DNA from 4 places in the Terrisporobacter hibernicus genome. Region 4 is predicted to be linked to each of the others. Evidence: riboswitches for the same ligand, from Rfam matches in the RefSeq annotation. Region 4 holds a riboswitch; each other region holds the start of a gene.
The links. A riboswitch is a leader RNA that binds a small molecule or an ion and turns the genes downstream of it on or off. The one in region 4 is predicted to bind glycine.
Positions count from the first base shown of each region.

Region 1 (5,143 bases), 750 kb from region 4:
ACTTTCTCTTATATCTTCTCCCATAAATAATTCTAATTCTTTTAAACTTCTATAACTGTCATTTAGTTCAAAAATTTTTATATCAATTTTATTTAAACTTCTGTCTACTGCGTAAGGAGAAATATTTTGTTCAATTATCTTTTCTGATATAATACAAGGATCTATCCCAGCAATTATTCCCTTCATTATCCATTGATCATATCCCTTTATATTATATCCCACCCAAATAGAGTCTTTGTTTTTGTTAAAAACTCTAAGAAACTCTTCCCTGTCGTTAACAATAACATGCTCTTTTTCTGTTTTATAATCTTTCATGCAGCACATCCAAAATCCACCTTTGGACAATACTTCAAAATCAATAATTATACGTCTTCTCTCTTTTTTCATATGATTATTCCTTTATTTTTTATAATAATTTATATTATATATTTTACCTTATATACTTCTTTTAAAACTATTTATACTAAAAATAAAAACCTTAGACTGAATTTTACTTCAATCTAAGGTTTCTTATTAACATTATTTATATTTTACCACTAAAAATTATTTTTTATTAATCATTATCTTTTTCAAATTCTGTTATTTTACCAGTTATAGCGTTAACTGTTATTTCATATTCATAGTTACCTTTTTTTAATTCACCTTCGTATTCTGGTGTTTTATCATTATCTAACTCAAATTTAACTATTTTTGCTCCTGGAACTTTCTTTAGCATTATCTCTTTTGCTTTAGATTCTCCTATTAATTTCTTAGAAGATGTTTTTATTATTTCCTTTTCGTAATCTGTTATTTTTCCAGTTTTAGCATTTACTGATATTTCATATTCATAGTTACCTTTTCTTAATTCACCTTCATACTCAGCTGTATCATCTTTATCTAATTTGAACTTTACTATTTCTGCTCCTGGAACTTTCTTTAGCATTATTTCTTTTGCTTTAGCTTCTCCTATGTATTTTGAAGAAGATGTTTTTATTATTTCCTTTTCGTAATCTGTTATTTTTCCAGTTTTAGCATTTACTGATATTTCATATTCATAGTTACCTTTTCTTAATTCACCTTCATACTCAGCTGTATCATCTTTATCTAATTTGAACTTTACTATTTCTGCTCCTGGAACTTTCTTTAGCATTATTTCTTTTGCTTTAGCTTCTCCTATGTATTTTGAAGAAGATGTTCTTATTGTTTCCTTTTCGTAATCTGTTACTTTTCCGCTTTTTGCATTTACATCTATTTCGTACTTATAACTTCCTTTTGTCAATTCTCCTTCGTACTCTGGAGTATTATCATTATCTAGTCTAAATTTAACTATTTTCGCTCCCGGAACTTTCTTTAACATTATTTCCTTTGCTTTTGTACTTCCTATAAGTTTAGATGCTGCATCCGCCGCTCCTACTTGTGATAATGCTGTTGATGATGTAAGAATTACACCTAAAGCTACTGCTACCATTTTGTTTAATTTCATTGAAATCTCTCCTTTTTTATTTTTTACACTATATATACAAAGGTTAAGTTCTATTTTGGGTACCTTTTTTATAAAAAAGTAAAAATTTTTTTAAAAGTTTTTAAAAATTTCAATAAAACATTCAAAACATGATATTTTAGCTTATTTTTTCTCCATCTGATTTATTTTTTTCATCTAAATAATCTAGGTACAATTTAGTTTCAGATATGATTATTGGCGATAAGGCAAGTAAAGCAATTAAATTTGGTAGTGCCATAAGGCCATTTACAATATCAGCTATAATCCAAACCATTTCTAATTTTAAAAATGCTCCAAGCAACACCATAAGTACAAATAAACCTCTAAACAAATTTATTTTTTTTACCCCAAATAAAAATTCAAAGCATCTTTCTCCATAATAGCTCCATCCAAGGATAGTTGTAAATGCAAATAAACTTAAACTTATTGTTAAAAATATCGGTCCTGAATTTGGAAGTATTGATGCAAAAGCTGATTGAGTCATCAGGGCTCCATTTAAATCACTTTGCCAAACACCTGAAATAATTAAAGATACTCCTGTTAAAGTACAAATTATTATACTATCTATAAATGTACCAGTCATTGATATTAGTCCTTGTTCTGCTGGCCACTTAGTTTTTGCTGCTGCAGCTGCAATAGGAGCACTTCCAAGACCTGACTCATTTGAAAATACTCCACGAGCTATACCATTTCTAATAGCCATAGATACAGTTGCTCCTATAAAACCTCCCGTAGCCGCTTGACCAGTAAAGGCACTTTTAAATATTAATGTAAATGTTTCTGGTATTAATGTATAAAATTTCCCCAAAATAGTAAGACATATTAATATATATGCTACTGTCATAAAAGGAACTATTTTAGTTGCCACCTTGGATATACTTTGCAGCCCTCCAAATACAACTAACGCAACGCAAATCGCTAATATAACTCCTGTTATTTTAGGGTCTATATTAAAAGACCCTTGTACTGCATCTGTGATTGAGTTTACTTGTGAAAATGTACCTATACCTAAAAGGGCTACTAGTATACCACTTATAGCAAAAAATAATGCTAATGGTCTCCATTTTTCACCCATACCATTTACTATATAATACATGGGACCACCAGATACCTGGCCATTTTTATCTTTAGTTCTAAATTTTATAGCAAGTAAACCTTCTGAATATTTGGTTGCCATTCCAAAGAATGCAGCAAGCCACATCCAAAATAATGCTCCTGGTCCACCAGCTTTGATTGCCGTAGCAACTCCAACTATATTACCTGTTCCTATTGTTGCTGCAAGAGCTGTACATAAAGCTCCAAAACTTGAAATATCACCATTACCTTCATTCTCAGCTTTAAAAATTAATTTTAATGCTTTAGGTAATTTGACAATTTGTATTAATCCCAATCTTACTGTAAGGTAAATACCCGTACCTACTAGTAACACTAATAATGGTGGCCCCCATATAAAACTGTCCACCTTGTTTAATAAGTTAAGAAAATCCATAAAAAACACTCCTTTTGTAATTAAATAATTTAAGTACAAAATCATATAATCCTTTATGAATAAAGACAAGAATAAATTGCATCCTGCATACAATTACAATATGCACTTTGCTAAAAATATAATAATTTGGAATATGCATGAAATGTTAGGCAACTACCTTGCTTAAAATTTACTTTCTTACTCTCCTATGAACGTATTGATAATACAAGAATATATAAAAAGTATTATAGTATCTTAGTAAGTAAAAAAATACTAAATCATAAAGATGATTTAGTATAGGATTTCATACATATTAAAGAAAAGCATAAATATGCTTTACGTATATTCTCTGTCCTTTTGCCTGAGAGATTGAGCAGTTAAGCCTTGCCCCTTCGGCTCCCTTTGCGGGTATCTCCAGAGTTTCCTATTCTTTACAGTCCCACTTTTATAAAAAGTACCTGAGAGTATGACTCCTTCGGTGTGTCCTAAAACAACTCTTCTGTAAAGCTTCATCAGATTATTGACTTGTTAACTTGTAACAATAATAGTATATTATCTTCTAACACTTGTCAAATAGATTAATTTAAATTCCTATAGAAAATTATTTCATTAAAAAATATGGGTTAAAAATAACCCATATTTTTTATTATTATATTTCTATTCTTTTTTCTTTATATTTTATTGATTGAACAAATGAATATACTATTAAACCTTGTGCTATCATTCCACTTACTACCCATACAAAACCGCCTACCATTGGTAAAAGACTTAGTAGTCTTACAACTAACACACCAAGCAAAATCTGCAAATATGGATTTTTATTCTTAAGTATTAGTCTGCCAAGTACTATTCCCATAATCACCGGAGATAAATAAACTACTATAAAGTACATAATCAGTGAAATTACTCCCACAGGTAAGGCTATTATCGTTAGAAATAACAATAAACTAACTATAGGCGTTAATATAAATGATGCCATACCTCCTAAAACAACTGGAAGTGGTTCTTTCACTAATAAATCATCACTTTTGATAAAGAATTTTTTAAATATAGAGTATAAAAGCAATCCAAATATTAAAGATCCTAAAATCGATAAAATAGTTCCAAAACCTAAAAAAGCTTTTAGTTTACTCTCATTAGTAGAATTTTCTATCTTAGTGTATTGTATGTCGTTCATAGATACATTGGAGTTTACAATAGGCTCTTTAGGAGAGTATACTTTTATATCCCCTGTGATTTTACCATTATCCGCAATAATTAACTCATCGCAGTTTACGTTAACATCCCCATTAATTTTACCATTAATTATTATTGTATCACCTGTAGCATAAAAGCCTTCACAACTGCCTTTGAAATTAATATTCTCACCTGCAACGTAAATAGCTTTTGCAGTAGTTTTTTCCCCTATATTAATATCTTGACCAAAAGAAGTTATATTTTTTACATTTTTGCTATTAATACTTAAAGTTTGTGCTCCACATCTTATATTGCCCTTTACCTCATTACTTGTTATGTTGATGGTCTCACCAAGTGCTATAACATCACCATTTACATTATCTTTTACAGTGATCTTTTTACCTGCAGAGTAAATATCACCTAAGACTTCTTTTGAGATATTTATATCTTCATCTAAAGCGAAATAATTAGATGCACTATCTACATTATCTGCAAATGCATTAACTGTTAACAAGAGCATCATCAACAGCGTTAAAATAAAAACCCCTTTTTTCTTCATAATAACATCTCCCCCTGATTATTTTATTGCTATACTCTATCCATATAATCCTTGGTCTCTGTTGGTAATTCTTTATTCTTAAGTTTATATTCAACATCTTCTTTTATAATTGAATAGACAATGGCAAATAAAGGTACACCTATTATCATACCTACTATCCCTAAGAATTTACCTGCCACAAGTATGGCAAACAATATCCAAAATGCTGATATACCAATTGAATCTCCTAATATTTTAGGTCCTATAACGTTTCCGTCAAGTTGCTGTATTATAAATACTAATAACAAGAATACTAAGGCTTTAGTTGGAGAAACAAATAAAATTATAATAAATGATGGTATTGCTCCAATAAATGGACCAAAGAATGGAATTATATTAGTTACACCTATTATTACAGATATTAATAATGTATATGGCATCTTAAATATTGAGAATACTACAAAACTCAATACTCCTATAA
Region 1 is NZ_CP081135.1:526,950-532,092, forward strand. Features, by position in the region: gene JW646_RS02575 (hypothetical protein) at 1-387, opposite strand, end outside; gene JW646_RS02580 (PepSY domain-containing protein) at 554-1,462, opposite strand; gene JW646_RS02585 (alanine/glycine:cation symporter family protein) at 1,599-2,969, opposite strand; glycine riboswitch at 3,288-3,376, opposite strand; gene JW646_RS02590 (hypothetical protein) at 3,598-4,683, opposite strand; gene JW646_RS02595 (AI-2E family transporter) at 4,713-5,143, opposite strand, start outside.
Region 1: it holds a riboswitch for glycine, as region 4 does, so the genes downstream of both, JW646_RS02585 (alanine/glycine:cation symporter family protein) here and gcvPA (aminomethyl-transferring glycine dehydrogenase subunit GcvPA) in region 4, are expected to answer to the same signal.

Region 2 (5,143 bases), 120 kb from region 4:
GCTAAAAAAATAAAAGAATACGATAAGAGTATTAGTGTAGTTTTAGTGACTAACGGATTTGTAAATAAAGAGCCTTTAGAAAAAATTTTGCCTTTTATTGATGCAATGAATATAGATTTAAAAGGATTTACAAAAAAATATTATAATGAAATTTGTGGAGCTACAATAGATCCAGTTTTAGAAACTATAAAGATAGCTAATAAATATACTCATGTAGAAATAACCACTTTGATGGTTAGGGATGAAAATGATTCTATAGATGAAATAGTTGAAATTGCAAAGTTTTTATCATTCATAGATAAAAACATTCCTCTCCATTTAAACAGATATTTTCCCAATTATAAAATGAAAAATGAACCTACATTAGTAGAAGATATTATGAAAGCAAAGGAAGAAGCTAAAAAATATTTAAATTATGTTTATGTGGGAAATGTAGCAGGTGTAGATAATAATACCTATTGTCCAAACTGTGGATATAATCTTGTAACTAGGGATATTTACACAACAAATTCTCATGTAAAAGGTGATAAGTGTCCTAATTGTAAGGAATATATAAATATAATATTTTAAAATAAGGTCCTCTTTTTAAGTAATAAAAAATAAAAAAGAGGGCTTTTTTAGTGCAAAAATAGTAAAGATTTTTATATGAGGATGAAACTTCCTAAGTAGAAGTATTTGATTATAACTTAAAATATAATATAATGAAGAATATAGTTACAATGAATAAAAAATGTTATATAAATTGGGGAGACGAGGATGAAAGTTACAATTAAAGATGTAGCCAAAGAAGCTAATGTTGCTGTCTCTACAGTATCTAGAGTACTTTCGGATAGTAGCAAAATTAGTGAAAAGACAAAAACAAAGGTTTGGGATGCAGTAAAAAAACTAAACTATGTTCCAAATGAAATGGCTAGAGGTCTGGCAAACAAAAGAACGAAGATATTAGCAGTAATTATACCACAATGGATTTGTGATTCCTTTTATCATCCTTTCTTTCTTCAAGTTTTTAGAGGTATAAGCAATTGTGCAAAAGATAGAGATTATTTTATTATGTATGCTTTTAAAGAAGAAGATGATACCTGGATTAATAGGTTTATACAAAGTAACTTTGTTGAAGGGATTTTATTATTTCACGAGGAAGAAGATAAAATTACTACTGAGTTTTTAAAGGATACAGAGTTTCCTTTTGTTTCAGTAAGTATAAATCAAGATTTAGAAAATGCACTGTTCTTTGAAGATGAGGATGAGAAGTCCATACATGAGGCAAATGGAAAATATTTAGGCCAATATGTTGCTAAAATAATGATGGATAAATTGGAAAGTAAAGATCCAGGTGAAAAATATTATATAATCAACACTAAGTTAATTGAAAAAGAATCTTTAGTAGATAAAATGAAAAGTAAGGTTTTATATAATAGAAATATTTAAAGTTAAATCAATCAATAAACATAGCAAATAGGAGGGGTATATATGAAGAAATATTCGTTAGGAATTGATATAGGAGGAACTACAGTAAAACTTGGTTTATTTAATGTTGAAGGTGAATTATTGCATAAGTGGGAAATTGAAACTAGAAAGATAGATAATGGAAAATATATCTTATCTGATATTACAGAGTCTATAAATAGCTTATTAGAAGAAAGAAATATATCTAAAGATGAATTATTAGGAGCAGGGGTTGGAGTGCCAGGACCTGTAAAAGATGATGGAACTATATTGGGAAGTGTAAATCTAGGATGGCAAGTATTTAACGTGTCAACAACTTTACAAGAATTACTGAGAATTCCTATAAAAGTGGCAAATGATGCAAATATTGCTGCACTAGGTGAAATGTATAAAGGTGGAGGAAAAGGATACGAAAATATGATAATGGTTACTTTAGGAACTGGAGTAGGTGGAGGAGTTATTATAAATAATAATGTAATAGCTGGATACACTGGTTCTGGTGGAGAGATTGGTCATATGAATGTTAATCCTCATGAAAAAATAAGTTGCAATTGTGGTAGAAAAGGTTGTTTAGAACAATATGCTTCAGCAACTGGAATAGCAAGATTAGGAAGAGAAATTTTAGAAAAAGAAAGTTGTGAATCTAAATTAAGAAATATTGAAAATATTACAGCTAAAGATGTATTTGATTTTGCCAAAGAAAATGATGAATTGTCTGTGAGAGTTGTAGAGAAGTTTAGCTCCATATTAGGTCGCGCTTTATCGAATATATCTTGTATTTGTAACCCAGAGGTCTTTGTTATAGGTGGTGGAGTTTCAAAAGCGGGAGATATGTTATTGGAGAATATAAAAAAACATTACTCACAGAATGCTTTCCATGCAACTGCTGATACAGAGTTTAAATTAGCAACATTAGGAAATGATGCAGGCATATTTGGAGGAGCAAAGTTAGCAAGTGAAATTTAGCTAGGATACTAAAAAATATTAATGTAATGAAAGTTGTGAAATAAGGAAATACTATATTTGAAGCTTAGTTTAATGGCTTAACCACATACTAAAAAGGAATATCACAGATAATGTTTTACTTGTACTGTGATATTCCTTTTTTATTGTTATAAAAAATTAGAAAACTTATTGAAAATTATAGAAAATATTTATATAATATAAGTAATATAAAAATAATTTATAAAACAAGTGTAAAAAATTTTTATATCCTATTTTTCTAGTAAACAAATATGTCAATAAAAATGCATATTATAAAGGTTGATTACTGCGGGAGAGACTTATTAAATTAAGAGCCGAAGGAATAATTTAGTGCTAAGCGAGCACTTAAGATGATCTCAGGCAAAAGGACCGTAGTAGGACTTAACTCTGGAAAGCAAATAATACAACAGGATAAAGCATATTGCACCGAAGGGGCAACTCTTTTAGAGGAAACTCTCAGGTTAAATACAGAGCAGAAAGCTATCTTACTTTCTGCTTTTTTTGTTGCAAAATTTTGCTATTTTAACACATCTGTAGCATGTCACATATAAATTATTTCAAAAGATATAAATAAAAAAGATTTATAAGTCTTAAATGGGCTTTTAAATAATCATGTTAAACCTAGTTAGAAATTAAAATATTTGGAGGTGATTATTTTGAAATTAGAATTAGGATATGTAAAGGTAAATGACATATGCTTTTCAGATGTTTCAAAAGTAGAAAATGGTGTTATCTATGTTAATAAGCAAGAATTAATAGACTTATTAATGGAAGATGAAAATATTAAATCTATTCAATTAGATATTGCTAGACCGGGAGATAGTACACGTATAATGCCAGTTAAAGATGTAATAGAACCAAGGGTAAAGGTTGAAGGACCAGGAGGAATATTCCCAGGTATGATTAGTAAAGTTACTACTGTAGGTAGCGGAAAAACTAATGTACTTAAAGGTTCAGCAGTAGTTACAACAGGTAAGATAGTTGGATTCCAAGAGGGTATTATTGATATGAGCGGCGAAGGTGCAAAATATACTCCATTTTCTAAGCTTTGTAACTTAGTAGTAGTTTGTGAGCCAATTGATGGATTAAAACAACATAACCATGAGGCGGCTTTAAGATTTGCAGGATACAAAGCAGCTATATACTTAGGAGAGTTAGCTAAAGACATAACTCCAGATGAAGTAGAAGTTTATGAAACAGATTCAATAATTGAAGGATACAAAAAATACCCAGAACTACCAAGAGTAGCTTATGTGTATATGCTTCAAACCCAAGGTTTATTACATGACACTTATGTATATGGTGTAGATGCTAAGAAAACAATATCTACTTTGATTTATCCAACAGAAGTAATGGACGGAGCAATAGTAAGTGGTAACTGTGTTTCTGCATGTGACAAAAACACAACTTATCATCACGTAAACAACCCAGTTATTCATGATTTATTTGAAAAACATGGTAAAGAGTTAAACTTTGTTGGTGTAATAATAACAAACGAGAATGTTTATCTTGCTGATAAAGAAAGATCTTCTAACTGGAGTGCCAAATTAGCAGAGTTTTTAGGAGTTGATGGTGTAATAATCAACGAAGAAGGATTTGGAAATCCAGACACTGACTTAATAATGAACTGTAAAAAGATAGAAGAAAAAGGAATAAAAACAGTAATAATAACAGACGAATATGCAGGTAGAGATGGAAAATCTCAATCATTAGCTGATGCTGATTCTTTAGCAAATGCAGTTGTAACAGGAGGAAATGCAAACGAATTAATTACACTATCTCCAATGGATAAAGTAATAGGATATCCAGAGGTTGCAGATGTTATAGCTGGTGGATTTGACGGAAGTTTAAAACCAGATGGCTCAATAGTTGCAGAACTTCAAGTTATTACAGGATCTACAAATGAAATAGGTTTTAATAAATTAAGTGCAAGATAGTGAGAGGGGGGGTTGAAGATGATAAAAGTTGTTCAATATATAAATCAATTTTTCGCACAAATAGGTGGGGAAGAAATGGCTCATGTTAAACCTGAAGTGAGAGATGGTATAGTAGGGCCAGGGGCTGCTTTTAATGCAGCATTTAAAGGAGAGGCTGAAATAGTAGCTACAGTAATATGTGGAGACTCTTATTTTAATGAAAATTTAGAAGAAGCTAAAAAAGTAGTTTTGGATATGGTTAAGGGGTATAATCCAGATGTATTTATAGCAGGACCAGCTTTTAACGCAGGTAGATATGGTGTTGCTTGTGGAACAATAGCTACTGCTGTCAAAGAAGAATTAGGAATACCTTCATTAACTGGTATGTACGTAGAAAACCCAGGAGCAGATATGTTCAAAGATAAAGTTTATATGGTACCAACAAAAAACTCTGCAGTAGGTATGAGAGATGCTGTTAAATTTATGGCACCTCTTGCTCTTAAACTGGCAAAGGGAGAAGAAATAGGTGCATCTATTGAAGAGGGATATATGCCAAATGGTATAAGAAAAAATTTCTTTGACAAAGAAAGAGGATCTAAGAGAGCAGTAGATATGCTTATCAAAAAATTAAAAGGTGAAAAATTTACAACTGAGTATCCAATGCCTGATTTTGATAGAGTAGCTCCAAATTTAGCAATTAAGGACTTATCTAAAGCTAAGATAGCTCTTGTTACTTCTGGAGGTATAGTTCCAAAAGGAAATCCAGATCATATAGAATCTTCAAGTGCATCAAAATA
Region 2 is NZ_CP081135.1:1,158,193-1,163,335, reverse strand. Features, by position in the region: gene amrS (AmmeMemoRadiSam system radical SAM enzyme) at 1-570, shown strand, start outside; gene JW646_RS05570 (LacI family DNA-binding transcriptional regulator) at 757-1,428, shown strand; gene JW646_RS05565 (ROK family glucokinase) at 1,471-2,412, shown strand; glycine riboswitch at 2,710-2,812, shown strand; gene JW646_RS05560 (glycine/sarcosine/betaine reductase component B subunit) at 3,087-4,367, shown strand; gene grdB (glycine reductase complex selenoprotein B) at 4,380-5,143, shown strand, end outside.
Region 2: it holds a riboswitch for glycine, as region 4 does, so the genes downstream of both, JW646_RS05560 (glycine/sarcosine/betaine reductase component B subunit) here and gcvPA (aminomethyl-transferring glycine dehydrogenase subunit GcvPA) in region 4, are expected to answer to the same signal.

Region 3 (5,143 bases), 120 kb from region 4:
AAATATGCAGAGGAATTGAAGGCTGATGGTGTTGATGCTGTAATTCTAACTAGTACGTGAGGCACTTGTACTCGTTGCGGTGCAACGATGGTAAAAGAAATAGAAAGAGCTGGAATACCAGTAGTACACATGTGTACAGTAGTACCTATTTCTTTAACAGTTGGAGCTAATAGAATAGTACCAACTATAGCAATACCTCATCCTCTTGGAAATCCAGCACTACCATTGGAAGAAGAAAAGAAAATAAGAAGAAATCTTATAACAAAAGCATTTAAAGCATTACAAACTGAAATAGAAGATCAAACTGTATTCGAATAAAATTTAAACCATGTTTACATTGAGCAATATCTTAACGACTTGACATGCTCAATGTAAACATATAAAAATAAAATTTAGATCAGGAGGTATTTTTAATGAGTATATTAGAAAAGAAGAAAGTCATCATAATTGGTGACAGGGATGGTATACCTGGTCCAGCAATAGAAGAATGTGTCAAAACTGCAGGTGGAGAAGTTGTATTTTCTTCAACTGAATGTTTTGTCTGAACTGCTGCTGGAGCAATGGACTTAGAAAACCAAAAAAGAGTGAAGGAATTTGCTGAAGAATTTGGTGCAGAAAATGTTGTGGTTTTATTAGGTGCAGCTGAAGGTGAAGCGGCAGGTCTTGCTGCAGAAACAGTTACGGCTGGTGACCCAACATATGCAGGTCCATTGACAGGAGTCCAGTTAGGACTTCAAGTATATCATGCTTGTGAACCGGAAATAAAAAAAGAATTTGAACTAAATGTATATGATGATCAAATAGGGATGATGGAAATGGTACTTGATGTGGACGATATAGTTAATGAAATGACTACTATAAGAGAGCAATTTTGTAAGTACTAAAAGTTGAAAATAAAAGGTTATAAATAGTCATCCTTAACATATAAATTAATAAATATGGAAAAAAATAAATATATTGAAAAATATAAAAAAACTTGTTGCTTATTATAGAGATAATTAATTATAATCTAATTAAAATAGAAAAAAATTATAAATAAATAGAAACTTTAAATGAATGAATAATAAGACCATTATTATATTGCACAATAATTAGAATAATACAATTATTATATTAAGGATGACTATTACGGGAGAGACTTGTAAAAAAGCGCCGAAGGAATAAGCCAACATTAAGCGGATGTTGGTGATGATCTCAGGCAAAAGGACCGTAGTACGACTTAACTCTGGAAAGCAAGACATCATTAAGTTTAATCTATAAATATATGCACCGAAGGGGCAACTCTATGCAAATAGAGGAAAACTCTCAGGTTAAATACAGAGCAGAAAGCTAGGGGCTTTCTGCTATTTTATTGCAAAAAAATAGAACTGTTCTGGGGGATATAAAATGATAATAACTAACAACAATAAAGTATATGAAAAATACAAAAGTGATTATAAGGTTTATTATAAGGAATGCTCTTTTAAAGAAATCTTACTTTATGTAAGAGATAGAATTCATGAAGGACATATACTGTTAACTCACCCTCTGTCTAGTAGCATAAAACCAAATGAAACTCCATATAAATCAGTCCTAATATCTGATTATAAAGAATCCCTAGATTACAAATCTTTGACAATTATTGAAAATGCAATTTTAACATATGACAAATTTAAAAAAGATAAAGATTACACTGTTGAATTAACCAATAGAATAGTAGATGATTTTAAAATTGTAGATTTATCAATAATTGAAAACGCTCTCAAGTAAATAGAGCATATTTAGCAGAATTTATTATTCCATAGAAATAGTAATATGTTTTAATAGCACTTATTTTGTGCTTTTAAATAAATACCTAGTTCAAGTAAATAAAATTTTTGTAAATCAAATAAAATTTTTGGAGGTGATTTTTTTGAAATTGGAATTAGGATATGTAAAAATTAAAGACATATGTTTTTCTGATGTTTCAAAAGTGGAAGATGGAGTAATTTATGTTAATAAGCAAGAGTTAATTGACTTATTAATGGAAGATGAGAATATCAAATCAGTAGATTTAGAAATAGCAAAACCAGGGGATAGTATTCGTATTATGCCAGTTAAAGACGTTATAGAGCCAAGAGTTAAAGTTGAAGGACCAGGAGGAATATTCCCAGGCATGATGAATAAGGTAACAACAGTGGGCTCGGGAAAAACTAACGTACTTAAAGGTTCTGCTGTAGTAACAACAGGGAAAATAGTAGGTTTCCAAGAAGGAATAATAGATATGAGTGGAGAAGGGGCTAAATACACACCTTTCTCAGGGTTAAATAACTTAGTAGTAGTTTGTGAACCAGCAGATGGTTTAAAGCAACATAATCACGAAGAAGCTGTAAGATTTGCAGGATACAAAGCAGCTATATACTTAGGAGAGTTAGCTAAAGACATAACTCCAGACGAAGTAGAAGTTTATGAAACAGATTCAATAATAGAAGGATATAAAAAATACCCAGAACTACCAAGAGTAGCTTATGTGTATATGCTTCAAACTCAAGGATTATTACATGACACTTATGTTTATGGAGTAGATGCTAAGAAAACTATATCTACTTTAATAAATCCAACTGAAATAATGGATGGCGCAGTCGTAAGTGGTAACTGTGTTTCTGCATGTGATAAAAACACAACTTATCATCACTTAAATAACCCAGTTATACATGATTTATTTGAAAAGCATGGTAAAGAATTAAACTTTGTAGGGGTAATCCTTACAAATGAAAACGTTTATCTTGCTGACAAAGAGAGATCTTCTAACTGGAGTGCCAAACTAGCAGAGTTCTTAGGAGTTGATGGTGTAGTTATAACTCAAGAAGGATTTGGTAACCCAGATACAGACTTAATAATGAACTGTAAGAAAATAGAAGAAAAAGGAATAAAAACAGTTATAGTTACAGATGAGTATGCTGGTAGAGATGGAAAATCTCAATCATTAGCAGATGCGGATTCTTTAGCAAATGCAGTTGTAACAGGAGGTAATGCAAATGAGGTTGTTACCCTTCCTCCAATGGATAAAGTAATAGGATATCCAGAAGTTGCAGATGTTATAGCTGGTGGATTTGATGGAAGTTTACAACCAGATGGATCAATAGTTGCAGAGCTTCAAGTAATAACTGGAGCTACTAATGAACTTGGATTTAATAAATTAAGTGCAAGATAGTGAGAGGGGGGTTTGAAGATGATAAAAGTTGTTCAATATATAAATCAATTTTTCGCACAAATAGGTGGAGAAGAAATGGCTCATGTTAAGCCTGAAGTAAGAGAAGGTATAGTAGGGCCAGGTGTTGCTTTCAACGCAGCATTTAAAGGAGAAGCTGAGATAGTAGCTACTGTAATATGTGGTGATTCTTATTTCAATGAAAACTTAGAAGAAGCTAAAAAAGAAGTTTTAGAAATGGTTAAACAATATAATCCAGATATATTTATAGCTGGACCAGCATTTAATGCAGGTAGATACGGTGTTGCTTGTGGTACTATAGCTACAGCTGTACAAGATGAGTTAGGGATACCATCTTTAACAGGTATGTATATAGAAAATCCGGGTGCTGACATGTTCAAACAAAAAGTTTACATGGTACCAACTAGAAACTCTGCAGTAGGTATGAGAGATGCTGTTAAAGTTATGGCACCTCTTGCACTTAAATTAGGCAAAAAGGAACCTATAGGAGCATCAAAAGAAGAAGGATATATGCCAAATGGTGTAAGAAAGAACTTCTTTGATAGTGACAGAGGATCTAAGAGAGCTGTAGAGATGCTAATCAAAAAGTTAAAAGGAAAAGAGTTTACTACTGAATACCCAATGCCTAATTTTGATAGAGTAGAGCCAAATAAGGCTGTTGTTGATTTAAGTAGCGCTAAAATAGCTTTAGTTACTTCTGGAGGTATAGTTCCAAAAGGAAATCCAGATCATATAGAATCTTCAAGTGCTTCTAAATATGGCAAATACGATATAGGTTCATTCAAACATTTAAGTAGTGCTGATCATGAAACTGCTCATGGTGGATATGACCCAGTTTATGCAAATGAAGAGCCAGACAGAGTTTTACCAGTAGATGTTCTTAGAGAATTTGAAGAACAAGGTGTAATAGGAAGTTTACATCAGTACTTCTATACAACTGTTGGTAACGGAACTGCAGTTGCAAATGCTAAGAAGTATGCTGGTGAAATAGCTAAAGAATTAGTTGCAGATGGTGTAAATGCTGTAATCCTAACTTCTACGTGAGGTACTTGTACTCGTTGCGGTGCAACGATGGTAAAAGAAATAGAAAGAGCTGGAATACCAGTAGTACACATGTGTACAGTAGTTCCTATTTCTTTAACAGTTGGAGCTAACAGAATAGTGCCAACTATAGCAATACCTCATCCTCTTGGAAATCCAGCATTATCATTAGATGAAGAAAAGAAAATAAGAAAAGAGTTAGTTACAAAAGCATTAAAAGCTTTACAAACTGAAGTTGAAGACCAAACTGTATTTGAATAAAAACTCGATTTGCTTGAGCGACGTGTGGGCGAAACACTTCATGTGGCCAACAAGATGCGGATTTTACTACTTTAAGCCACTGCCTAGGCGCCATGAAATTTCAGACAGCTTTGTTGCTCACATTAAAGATTCTAGAATCTAAAAAATTTAATAATATGGGATGGGGATATAATGAGTAAAATATATGATGTTATTGTCATAGGAGGAGGTCCAGCAGGACTTTCAGCTGCATTATATGCAGGAAGAGCAAGACTTAGTACTTTAGTATTAGAAAAGAAAAAAGAAGGTGGTCAAATAGCATTAACTTCTGAGGTAGAAAACTATCCAGGATGCTTAGAAGGAGAATCAGGACCATCATTAATAGAAAGAATGCATAAACAAGTATTACACTTTGGCGCTGAATTTGCTATTGATAGTATAGAATCAGTTAATTTAGACGGTTCAGTAAAAGAACTAAAAGGTAAAAAAGACACTTATCAAGCTAAAGCTGTAATAATAGCTACAGGAGCTTCATCAAGACCAATAGGTTGTGCAAATGAAAAAGAATATATAGGAAAAGGCGTATCATATTGTGCTACATGTGATGGATCCTTCTTTGAAGATTTTGATATATATGTAGTTGGTGGTGGAGACACAGCAGTTGAAGAAGCG
Region 3 is NZ_CP081135.1:1,152,824-1,157,966, reverse strand. Features, by position in the region: gene grdB (glycine reductase complex selenoprotein B) at 1-318, shown strand, start outside; gene grdA (glycine/sarcosine/betaine reductase complex selenoprotein A) at 414-884, shown strand; glycine riboswitch at 1,120-1,220, shown strand; gene JW646_RS05545 (GrdX family protein) at 1,387-1,749, shown strand; gene JW646_RS05540 (glycine/sarcosine/betaine reductase component B subunit) at 1,892-3,172, shown strand; gene grdB (glycine reductase complex selenoprotein B) at 3,185-4,492, shown strand; gene trxB (thioredoxin-disulfide reductase) at 4,664-5,143, shown strand, end outside.
Region 3: it holds a riboswitch for glycine, as region 4 does, so the genes downstream of both, JW646_RS05545 (GrdX family protein) here and gcvPA (aminomethyl-transferring glycine dehydrogenase subunit GcvPA) in region 4, are expected to answer to the same signal.

Region 4 (5,143 bases):
GTGATGAGAAGGTTGATTTTAAACTACAGACTGAGATTATGCATATAGATATTACTGAAAACGGTAAAAAAGAATCACCGTTTATGTTTGCAGGTAATATGGATTTTATAAAATATTCAGATATAAAAAAATTGTGTGAGTATAGAGATATGGATAATGAGAATAAATTTTTAAAGACACAGTTAAATGACAATGAAGCCATATTAATAATTCCTAAAAATTTAATAAATGCTTTTGACTTTAAAGTGGATTTTGATTTAGCAAATAGAAATATTAAAATAGTTGACTACTATGCAATGAATTTATTTGGATTTTTTAGAGGAAATCTTCCTTCGGTTGTTGTAAATGATAGTACATTCAATTCCTTAAAAAAAGACTTAAATAAAGATACAGAAAATATATCTTGTATCACCTTAAAACATTTTGAAAATAGTGCCAATATAGCTAAAGATATAAAGAAAAATAGTAATATAAAACCTTATAGTGTAGATAATTTCAATGAAGATAGTTATAACTTTATAAACGCAATTTATTTTATAGGCCTATTTATGTCACTGGTATTTATAATATCTGTAGGAAGTATTATGTATTTTAAATGTATTTCGGATGCAAGCAAAGATAAGCCTAGATTTGATACATTGAGAAAAATAGGAACAAATCAAGAATATATTAATAAATCTATTTATAAACAGGTTGGAATATTTTTCTTATTCCCCGCTATAGTAGCTATTATCCATAGCACAGTAGCTAGTTATGCAGTAACAAATTTGTTTAACCAAGATGGAAGGTTTTCTACTATAATAACAACTATTGTTTTCTCAGTAATTTATCTAGTTTACTACTTATTAACTTCAAAAAAATATATATCTTTAACCAAATAATAAATTAAGTCAGAAGAGAAATCTTCTGGCTTTTATTGTATATAAAGTAACCTACTAGTGTATTATCATATTAGACTCTATTGTAAGAATATATTAATAATAGTAAAATAAAAATACTTATTAAAAAATTTAAGGAGAGAAAGTTATGTCTGAGGAAAATAAGTTCATATATTGCTCAAAATGTGGGAAAAAAAGTTCAAAAAATGCTAAGTTTTGTACAAACTGTGGAAATAAATTAATAACAATAGAGGATAATGTAAAAAATGCTACTGAAAATATTAAAGACACTATAAAAAATAATGAAACATATAGAAGTTTTACAGATAGTAATTATGATGAAAATTATAAAGCAGATTTTGATAATATAGATATGGTTAACTTTATACAAAAGAAAGAAGAATACTATATACCTAAATTTAAGGAAATCCAAGAACTCTATAAATCTACTAGTTGGAACTGGGCCGCATTTTTCTTTAATTCATGGTGGTTTTTATATAGAAAAATGTATACTATAGGTTTTGGACTTATTATAGCAGATATATTAATTGGATCATTAATGCCATCTTTTTCATTAATTATAAGTATAGCAATAGCAGTTATTTCAGGGTTATACGGAAATATAGCTTACTTAAAGCACATACAAAAACAATTAAACTCTTTCATAAACATGGGAGACGAAATAAAACAAAGATTAATATTAAATAAAGGTGGAGTTAATATAGCAATACCAATAATACTAGCCATAATAACTCTAGTTTTTTTATTATTGATAGGTACATTAGGAACATTTTTATTTATGTTCTCTTCTCCATACTATTATTAGAATTATAAAATTCAACAATAATTAAGATACATAAATATTATATTTATGTGTCTTTTTTTATTTATATAGTATTATTTATTGTATTTGGAACGAAAAAGGTTAATAATCTAATCATTATTGAAACCTTGTGTTACAATTTAATTAAGTTATTTAAATTTCATAGATAGACTAATCAATAAATAATAATAGAAATATATATAATATTTATTATTTTTGATAACTCCACACATAAATCACATATTTATGTGCGAGCCCAATTTAGGAGGAAATTTATGAATAAAAAAATTAATGTTAAAAGACTAGTTCAGACTAGTTTATTAGTTGCATTACAAATTATATTAACTAGATTCTGCTCTATACAAACACCTATAGTTAGAATAGGATTTGGTTTTGTACCAGTGGCTATAATTGCTACTATGTATGGGCCAATATGGGCAGGTGTGGCAAATGGGATCGCTGATATTATAGGAGTTGTACTATTTCCAACAGGAGCATTTTTCCCAGGATTCACACTTACTGCAATATTGGCAGGGGTAGTATATGGAGTATTTTTACATAATAAGCCAGTTACATGGACAAGAATAATAGGAGCTGTTTTAGTTATAGACATAATTTTAAATTTAGGTCTAGATACTTATTGGCTGTCTATTTTAATGGGTAAAGGATTTATAGGATTATTGCCAACACGTTTACTTAAAGAAGCTATTATGATACCGTTAAAAATTATAACAATAGGAGTTGTATGGAAAAAATTCATAGTGAAATTACCTAAATTTTCACAAGCTATATAAGAAAAACTTATATGTAGCAGATTTAACCACTGCGAATTTAGAAAAGAAATAATGGTTGTTCAGCAATTCATACTAAAACTATAAGGGCTAAAGTTGGGGAAAGTCTATTGATTTTTACTAAGTAACTTTAATGTACGATAAAAGTGCTTATAACTTTTATAAGCACTTTTGTATATTTATCACACAATTTTAAATTGTCGAAAAAATCGGAAAAAACATATAAGAAAATGAACAAAAACAGTTGAAAAATATTATGAACTCACATACAATAATTTTAGAATTAAATAAATCCAAGTGAGATTTACGAGAGACATTTTTACCTAGGTAAAAAGGCCGAAGAAGCAATCTGAAAATCGCCATTAAATTTTCAGAGAAACTTTCAGGCAAGAATATCGTAAATTGATGGAACTCTGGAAAGACTTTGCTCATTAAGAGTGAAAGTCACCGAAGAAGAAAATGAGATTATCTCACTAAAACTTTCAGGTAAATGAACAGAGGATATGTGGCTACTATTTATAGTGTCTGCATATCCTCTTTTTTACGTATATATATAAAATGTGATGGGGGAGTAGGAGAATGATAGAATGTATGGAGCTAAAAAGAACTAAATTATTTTCTACACATGAAAAATTAAATGCAAAAATGTTTGAATTTGTAGGATGGGAAATGCCATTAGAGTATACAAGTGCAACTAAAGAACATGACTATGTAAGAAGAAGTGCCGGGCTATTTGATGTTTCTCATATGGGAGAAGTTGAAGTTAAGGGTAAAGACGCATTTAATTTTATACAGTATTTAATTACAAATGACATTACAAACCTGAAAGCAGAAGAAATTATATACTCACCAATGTGCTACGAAAATGGAATGACAGTAGATGATATGTTAGTTTATATGGTAAGTGAAGAAAACTATTTACTAGTAATCAATGCTGGTAATATAGATAAAGACTATGAATGGATTACAAAACAAAGTGAAAAATTTGACGTAAATATAAATAACATATCTAGTAATATTTCTCAATTGGCAATACAAGGTCCAAAAGCTGAAGATATATTATCTAAGTTAGTAAATATAAATTTAAGTGATATAGAGTTTTACAAATTTAAAAATAATGTAGAGGTTTGTGGAGAAAAATGTATAGTTTCAAGAACGGGTTATACTGGAGAAGATGGATTTGAAATATACTGTGACGAAAATGTAGTAGATAAAATATGGAATGATATTTTGGAAGTGGGAAAAGAAAATATAACACCAGTAGGTCTTGGAGCTAGGGATACTTTAAGAGCGGAAGTAAACTTACCTCTTTATGGTAATGAATTAAGTGAAAAAATATCTCCTATAGAAGTAGGTTTAGGAATATTTGTTAAACTAAATAAAGAAAATTTTATAGGAAAAGAAGCTTTAATTAGTTTAAAATCACAAAAAATACAAAGAAAATTAGTTGCTTTTGAAATGCAAGGAAAAGGAATGATAAGAAGTGGTTATGAAATAGAAGTAGATGGTAGTGTTATAGGATTTGTTACTACAGGGCTTAAATCACCAACTTTAGATAAATTTATAGGAATGGCAATAATAGATAGTAATCATGCCAAAATTGGAAGTGAAATAGGAGTAAGAGTAAGAAAAAAACTTGTAAGTGCAGTAATAGTAAAGAAACCTTTTTATAAAAAACAATATAAAAAATCAGAAATAGTAAAAGAAGAATATAAGCAATATTCATATATACCAGCAACTCATGAAGATGAAGAAAAAATGCTTAAAGCATGCAAAGTAAATTCAATAGACGATTTATTCTCAGACATACCAGATAGTTTAAAATTAAAAAGAGATTTACAGTTAGAAGAATCAAAATCAGAATTAGAAGTTAGTCAAATAGTAAAAAGCATAGCAGATAAAAATATAAGTACAGAAGAATTAACTTGTTTTTTAGGAGCAGGTGCTTATGATCATTATATACCTTCAATAATAAAACATATTACATCAAGAAGTGAATTTAACACAGCATATACACCATACCAAGCAGAAATAAGTCAAGGAACATTACAAAGTATATTTGAATTCCAATCAATGATAGCAGAAATAACAAAAATGGATATAGCAAATGCATCTATGTATGATGGTGCTACAGCGGCAGTGGAAGGGTGTTTATTAGCAGTTTCTAAAACTAGACGTAAAAAAGTAGTAGTAGGAAAAACTGTTCATCCAGAAACAAGAAAAGTATTAAAAACTTATTTACAATTTAATAATTGTGAAGTTGTGGAAGTTGATTATGATAGGGAGTCAGGTATGACGGATTTAAATAGATTGAATGAAGTAGTAGACGAGGATACTGCTTGCGTACTACTTCAAAACCCTAACTTTTTTGGTGTTATAGAAGACGTGGATGAAGTCGGGCAAATAGCTCATGACAAAAAAGCAATGTACGTATTAAGTGTAAATCCAATAACTTTAAGTGTACTAAAATCTCCAGGAGAGGTGGGGGCAGATGTGGCTGTTGGAGATGCACAACCTTTAGGCAATGCATTGAACTATGGTGGACCATATGTGGGATTTTTAGCTATAAAGTCAGGTTTAATCAGAAAAATGCCTGGTAGGGTAGTGGGTCAAACAGTAGATAGAGATGGAAATAGATGTTACTGTTTAAC
Region 4 is NZ_CP081135.1:1,275,876-1,281,018, reverse strand. Features, by position in the region: gene JW646_RS06155 (ABC transporter permease) at 1-881, shown strand, start outside; gene JW646_RS06150 (DUF2628 domain-containing protein) at 1,027-1,704, shown strand; gene JW646_RS06145 (folate family ECF transporter S component) at 1,977-2,495, shown strand; glycine riboswitch at 2,790-2,900, shown strand; gene gcvPA (aminomethyl-transferring glycine dehydrogenase subunit GcvPA) at 3,072-5,143, shown strand, end outside.